One region of the Methylobacterium sp. UNC300MFChir4.1 genome, then DNA from elsewhere that is predicted to be linked to it. Evidence: riboswitches for the same ligand, from Rfam matches in the RefSeq annotation. Region 1 holds a riboswitch; the other holds the start of a gene.

What was found. A riboswitch is a leader RNA that binds a small molecule or an ion and turns the genes downstream of it on or off. The one in region 1 is predicted to bind cobalamin.
Region 2: it holds a riboswitch for cobalamin, as region 1 does, so the genes downstream of both, BMY19_RS26755 (ribonucleoside-diphosphate reductase subunit alpha) here and BMY19_RS00050 (TonB-dependent receptor plug domain-containing protein) in region 1, are expected to answer to the same signal.

Annotation. Positions count from the first base shown of each region.
Region 1 is NZ_FOCS01000001.1:7,045-10,391, forward strand. It holds gene prpC (bifunctional 2-methylcitrate synthase/citrate synthase) at 1-107, shown strand, start outside; gene prpB (methylisocitrate lyase) at 121-1,038, shown strand; cobalamin riboswitch at 1,811-2,012, shown strand; gene BMY19_RS00050 (TonB-dependent receptor plug domain-containing protein) at 2,131-3,347, shown strand, end outside.
Region 2 is NZ_FOCS01000031.1:11,002-14,348, forward strand. It holds gene BMY19_RS26755 (ribonucleoside-diphosphate reductase subunit alpha) at 1-2,172, opposite strand, end outside; cobalamin riboswitch at 2,312-2,520, opposite strand; gene BMY19_RS26760 (adenosylcobinamide amidohydrolase) at 2,540-3,250, opposite strand.

The DNA of each region.
Region 1 (3,347 bases):
AGCAGCGAGCGGACAACAAGATCATCCGGCCCTCGGCCAATTATGTCGGCCCGGAGAACCTGCCCTTCGTCCCTCTGGCCGAGCGCGGCCTGCCCCTCCACGCCTGAGGCGAATCTTCCGATGCCCTATCTCGTGGCCGACGATTTGCCCGCCGAAAATGCCGGCCTGCGCTTCCGCCGGCTGCTGGACCAGCCCGGTATCGCGCGACTTCCGGGCGCTCATAACGGGCAGGCCGCGCTTCAGGCCAAGGCGGCCGGGTTCGAAGGCCTCTATCTCTCCGGCGCGGCCATGACCGCGTCCATGGGCCTGCCCGATCTCGGGATCATCACCGTCGACGAGGTGGCGTTCTTCATCCGCCAGATCGTCCGGGCCTCGGGCCTGCCGCTGCTCGTCGATGGCGATACCGGCTACGGCGAGGTGCTGAACGTGATGCACATGGTCCGCACCTTCGAGGAGGCGGGCGCCGCAGCCGTCCATCTGGAGGACCAGATCCTTCCCAAGAAGTGCGGCCACCTCAACGACAAGAAGCTCGCGGACGCGCACGACATGGTCGCCAAGGTCGCCGCCGCCGCGAGGGCGCGGCGCCACCTCTACGTCATCGCCCGGACCGACGCGGCGGCGAGCGAGGGACTCGACGGCGCGGTTGCGCGCGCGAAACTCTACGTGGAGGCGGGGGCCGATGCGATCTTCCCCGAGGCGTTGAATACGCCGGAGATGTTCAAGGCCTTCGCGCAGGCCATGCCCGGCGTGCCGCTCCTCGCCAACATGACGGAGTTCGGCTGCACTCCATTCTTCACGGCCTCCGAGTTCGAATCCTTCGGCTACAAGATGATCATCTGGCCGGTCAGCTCCCTGCGAGTTGCCAACAAGGCCCAGGCCGAACTCTATGCGGCGCTCGCGCGGGACGACGGCGCCCATGGCATGGTCGACCGCATGCAGACTCGCGCGGACCTCTATGCCTCGATCGGCCTGCATGCCTACGAGGCGCTCGACAGCTCCATCGTCCAGACCATCGTTCCGGAAGGGATGCCGCAGTGATGAATGCTTGATTTACCCTTGGCTATTTTGATCGCGCTCACGGTTGGTTGACGCCCCTGGTACGACTGCCTTCCATCCGTCCCGCAAACCTGTCACCATCGCACGCTGAGGGGGCTTCGCGATCATCAGAGTTCGGGGATGTTGTCCTTATCCGAAGAGGCGGGATCGCTCACGGTTACGTTTGATCCGGATGCCGATCTCACGCTCAATCTGGCCTCCAGAAAGAATCTTGCTCTGGCACGGATTAAAGCCTGTTTGAAGCGGCATAATCCGAAAGATCTATATGCCGACGATCGGATCGTACGAGCATATTATGGTCGAATATCAAAAAGAGCGCGTGATACTCTGGTGAACGAGGCTTACTCGATTTCAAAGGAGATCAAGCAAATGCCTCTGACGCCGAGAATGGTCTGCAGTATCTTGAATATCTCATCGCAGGAGAGAATCAGGCTGATGCGGGAAGGCAAAATTAATCGATCTGGACAATCTCAATTTTGTTCTGATAATCATCAGGGTTATTTCTCTCTATTTTCGTCAGAGAGCGTTCGAGATTACTTAAGATCTATTCGGAGCTAAATTGTGTCAATTATTAGCGTTTTATTATAACCGATATAAAATCAAAACGGTTCATATTACGAGATCTGCCAATAGATAAACGCTTTGTATCAAGATCTCGAAATATCGACGACAGCTCGCCGGGACTTTCCCTGTCGCTGCAAAGTCACAGGCGCCCGCTCTTCCTGCAAGGCGCATTGACGAGGTTTCACGGCCTGCCGATAGTCGCCTGGACGGTTCCCCTCAGGGATCGAAAGGGAATGCGGTGAGGGCTTTCGAGCCCAATTCCGCGGCTGCCCCCGCAACTGTAAGCGGCGAGCCTTCCTGCCACCGATGTCACTGGGCGGCCTCGCCTGGGAAGACGGTGGGAGGGCACCGACCCGCGAGCCAGGAGACCTGCCGTCAGCCGTGGTCACACGCGGAGCTTGCCGGGCGGGGTGTCCTGGGAGGTGTCGCGGCGCCGCGGTTCCCTTGAGGACGCGACCGCCGAGGCCTCGTTCGCGGTGACGTGCCACAGCCGTCCCCCGAGGCCGTCCCGTGTCCTGTTCCGTCCCCTCCGCGCTTCGGCGCAGCCTAGCGCTGTCCTGCGCCGCATCCGCGCTGCTCGTCTCCGCTCCCGCTCTCGCGCAGCAGGTCGCCGCGCCGTTCGCCGATGCCCAGGGAGGCGCGCAGGCTGCGGTCTCCCTGTCCGAGATCTCGGTTTCGGCCACGGGCGTGCCGACGCCGATCGCCAACACAGGATCGAGTGTCACCGTGCTCACCGACCGCCTGCTTCAGGAGCAGCAGCGCCGGACGGTGCCGGATGCCCTGCAGCAGGTGCCGGGCCTCAACGTCGTGCAGACCGGCGGCGCCGGCGGCCAGACCTCGGTCTTCATCCGCGGCACCAACTCGAACCACGTGAAGGTCCAGATCGACGGCATCGACGTCAACGACCCCTCGACCCCGAACCGAGCCTTCGACTTCAGCCAGCTCCAGACCTACGACCTTTCGCGGATCGAGGTGCTGCGCGGGCCCCAAAGCGGCCTCTACGGAGCCGACGCCATCGGCGGCGTCATCTCCGTCGTGACCAAGCGTGGCGAAGGGCCGGCTCGGGCAACGGCGACCGTCGAGGGCGGCTCGTTCGGCACCTTCAACCAGTTCGGGAACGTCTCCGGCTCGGAGGGGATCTTCGACTACTCGGTCTCGGTCGGCCACATCCGGCAATCGGCCGTTCAGGTCACCCCGTTCGAGCTGCTGCCCCGCGGCGTACCGCTGCGGACCGCCTTCACCGACATCAAGACGATCTCGACCAAGCTGGGCGCGCAACTCACCGATGAGTTCCGGCTCAACTACGTCCTGCGCTTCTCCGACAGCGCCTATCTCGACCAAGCCGACGGCGGTTTTCCGTACGTGCCGCTGCCGTACCGGAACCTCAACGACCAGCAGCAGCTGATCATGAGGGGCGAGGCCGAGTGGACGCCGGTACCGGGCTTCCACAACGTCTTCGGGGCGAACTACTCGAAGTTCGACCGCCTGTTCGCCGGCCCGCTGGATCCCCTCGCGCCACCGACACCCACCACCTACCTCGGCGAGCGAACCCGGTTCGACTACCGAGGCGACTGGCAGGTCTCTCCCGGAAACCTCGTCCTGTTCGGGGCCCAGCGCGAGGACGAGCGCTTCGAGACGACCGGCATCGACAGGTCCAACGGCAACACCGCCGGCTTCGCCGAGCTTCAGACGACGCCCTTTGCGGGCGCCGCGCTCGTGGCCAACAT
Region 2 (3,347 bases), on a different contig from region 1:
ACGAGCCTCCGCCAGGATCTCCACCGAGTCGATCGGAAGCACGCCCCGGCTCCACAGCGAGCCATCGAAGGAAGGGTAGCGCCCGCGCTCGGCGGCGAGATCGCAGGAGGCGGAGATCGCGTGGAAACTGACCGCCTCCATGCTCGCATCGGCGAAGGCCACCGCCTCGTCGGTCGCCACCGGCAGGCGCAAGGTGTGGAGCGCATCTTGGTAGCCCATGATGCCGAGGCCGACCGGCCGGTGGCGTAGGTTCGAGCGCCGGGCCTGCGGTATCGTGTAGAAGTTGATGTCGATGACGTTGTCGAGCATCCGCATCGCCGTGGCGATGGTTCGCTGCAGGCGGGCGTGGTCGAGCCCCTCCGGCGTGACATGGGCGGCGAGGTTCACCGAACCGAGGTTGCAGACGGCGACCTCGTCGTCCGACGTGTTCAGGGTGATCTCGGTGCAGAGGTTCGAGGAATGCACCATTCCGGCATGGCCCTGCGGCGAGCGCAGGTTGCAGGGGTCCTTGAAGGTGATCCACGGGTGGCCGGTCTCGAACAGCATGGTCAGCATGCGCCGCCACAGGTCGACGGCCCGTACCTGTTTGAACACCTTGACGCCGCCCGCCGCGGCCCGCGCCTCGTGCGACTCGTAAGCCGCCTTGAAGGCCGGGCCGGTGAGATCGTGCAGGTCCGGCACCTCGTCCGGCGAAAACAGCGTCCAACTGCCGTCCTCGGCGACGCGCTGCATGAACAGGTCAGGCACCCAGTGCGCGGTGTTCATGTCATGGGTGCGCCGCCTATCATCGCCGGTGTTCTTGCGCAGGTCGAGGAAGGCGTCGATGTCGACGTGCCATGTCTCGAGATAGGCGCAGACCGCACCCTTGCGCTTGCCACCCTGGTTGACAGCGACCGCCGTGTCGTTGGCGACCTTCAGGAAAGGCACGACACCCTGGCTCTCGCCATTGGTGCCTTTGATATGCGAGCCCAGCCCGCGCACCCGCGTCCAGTCGTTGCCCAGGCCGCCCGAATATTTTGCGAGTAGCGCGTTGTCGCGCACTGCGCCGAAGATGCCTTCCAATTCGTCCGGCACCGTGGTGAGGAAGCAGGAGGAGAGCTGTGGGCGGGTGGTGCCGGCGTTGAAAAGTGTCGGCGTCGAGGCCATGAAGTCGAACGACGAGAGCAGGTCGTAGAATTCGATCGCCCGCGCCTCCCGGTCGACCTCGCGCAGGGCGAGCCCCATGGCGACGCGCATGAAGAAGGCCTGCGGCAGCTCAAAGCGCACCCCGCCGGTCTGAAGGAAATAGCGGTCGTATAGGGTCTGGAGGCCGAGATACTCGAACTGCCCATCCCGCTGAGGGCGCAGAGCGGCGGCGAGCCGGCTCGTGTCGAAGCGCAGCAGTTCCGGATCCATTAGGCCGGCCTCCACGGCCCGCGAAAGGTAGGCCGGAAAGTACTCGGCGTAGAGCGTCTGCATCTCGGCGCTGCTCGCCGCAGCAGGGCAAGCGAAGATGTAGCTCAGGGCCTCGCCGCGCAGCCGGTCGAGGAGCAGGCGCGCGCTGACCTTGGCGTAGTTCGGCTCCTGCTCCACCAGGGTCCGCGCCGCCATGATGCCGGCCAGCGCCACTTCGTCGGCGGTGATTCCGTCGTAGAGATTGCGCAGGGTCTCGGCGAGGATCGGCCCGGGAGCGACTCCGTCGAGACCGGCGCAGGCTTCCGCCATCAGCGCCGCCAGGCGAGCGGCATCGAGCGGCGCGAGGCTGCCGTCGGGAGCGCGCACCTGCAACGTCTGCGCGGGGGCCTGCGCGCCTGCCTCGGCTGCCTTCTCCCGGCGGGCCTGGGCGCGAGCCTCGCGGTAGAGGACGTAGGCGCGAGCGACCTTGTGGTGCCCTTCGCGCATCAACGCGAGTTCCACCGCGTCCTGGATATCCTCGATGTGCAAGGCGCGCTCCGCCTCGGCCCGGCGGGTCAGGGTGGCGACGACGCTGTCGGACAGACGCGCGACCACATCGTGGACCCGGCGGGAGGCGGCTGCGCCGGAGCCCTCTACAGCCAGAAAGGCCTTGGTCACGGCCACGGCGATCTTTGCGGGATCGAAGGGCGAGACGCCGCCGTTGCGGCGGATCACCCTGAAGGGAGGCTCGGCGGTCGCGGATGTCCGCTCCGCAGCAAGACCTGGTAGCTGCCCCAAGGCAACGGGCGGATCTATATGAAGGGAAGACACGTGCAAAACCCCAATGATTGGGGGCCGCGTGCCGAAGGAGCGCCTGCGCGATGCGACGCCGACGGGCGTACACCGACCATGCGACCCACCGGGACACCCCGCCCGAGAGACGTTCGTCGATCGAGGCAGGTCTCCTGGCTCGCGGGTCGTCGCCCCTGCCTGGCCTTCCCGACGCGAACGCCAGTGACCGTCTTCGGCAGAAGCTCGCCGCTCACAGTTGCGGGGGCAGCTCCGGCGTCACCCCAGCGGGCTCACCGGATTCCCTCTTAGCCCCCGACCGAAACGACCGGGGGAACCTCGAACGCTAGGGATTGTATGGAGATGCGCCACAAACTCAAGATGCTGTGTTCACGTCCTGTGGATGACGGGGAGCAGAAAAGTTCGCGCTTGCGTTCCAGTCGCGGCACCAGAGGCGGCCGCCCTCCGTGATCGCCGCGCCCACTGCGCGCCCCACCGCTTCGCCGATGGGCGTGTGGAGGCCGGCGAACCGCTCCGCTTCACCGCGAGCCGGTGCGGCCGCGACGATGCAGTCCGTGCCCGTCCCCGAGACGACATGGCCGTCCGAAAGATGGCCGAGGTCGAGCAGCGCCACCGTCCGTGCCTGCGTCGCGATCGAGATTGTCTCGACCAGGGCGGCCTCCGACAAGGTGCTGGAGACGTGGACGAGGACGTTGATCGTCCCGATCCGCGATGGCATCGCCGATCGCGGCACGCCCACCCGTCCTCCGTTCGAGAGGCCGACCGTCGCAAGACATGTCGCGGTGATTCCCTCCACCTCTGCCTGGGCGAAGTGATGATGCCGCACGTCGCGGGAGGTCATCAGCGCGATGGCATCGACGAGGCCGGCCTCTGCCATCCTCCGGTCAAGGAAGGCGAAGGGATCGACGGTAGGCGGAAGGTCGGCGTTGCGGACTTCCAGCCACGCGACCGTCCGGCCTGTCCGGAAGCCGGGCTTGGTCATGGCCCAACTCAGCATCGCTTGCGGCTCTTCGAAGGCAGCGACAAGGAAGGGGCGGTCGAAGGTGACATGGAACGGGAGCGTCATGGCGTCGTCGATCCTGTCGTCCCGCAGGTGCGATGTCATCCTTGCGGATGAGGGTGCGCAACCGAAGTTGCCTCTCGTTTCAAGCGTGTCGCTTAAG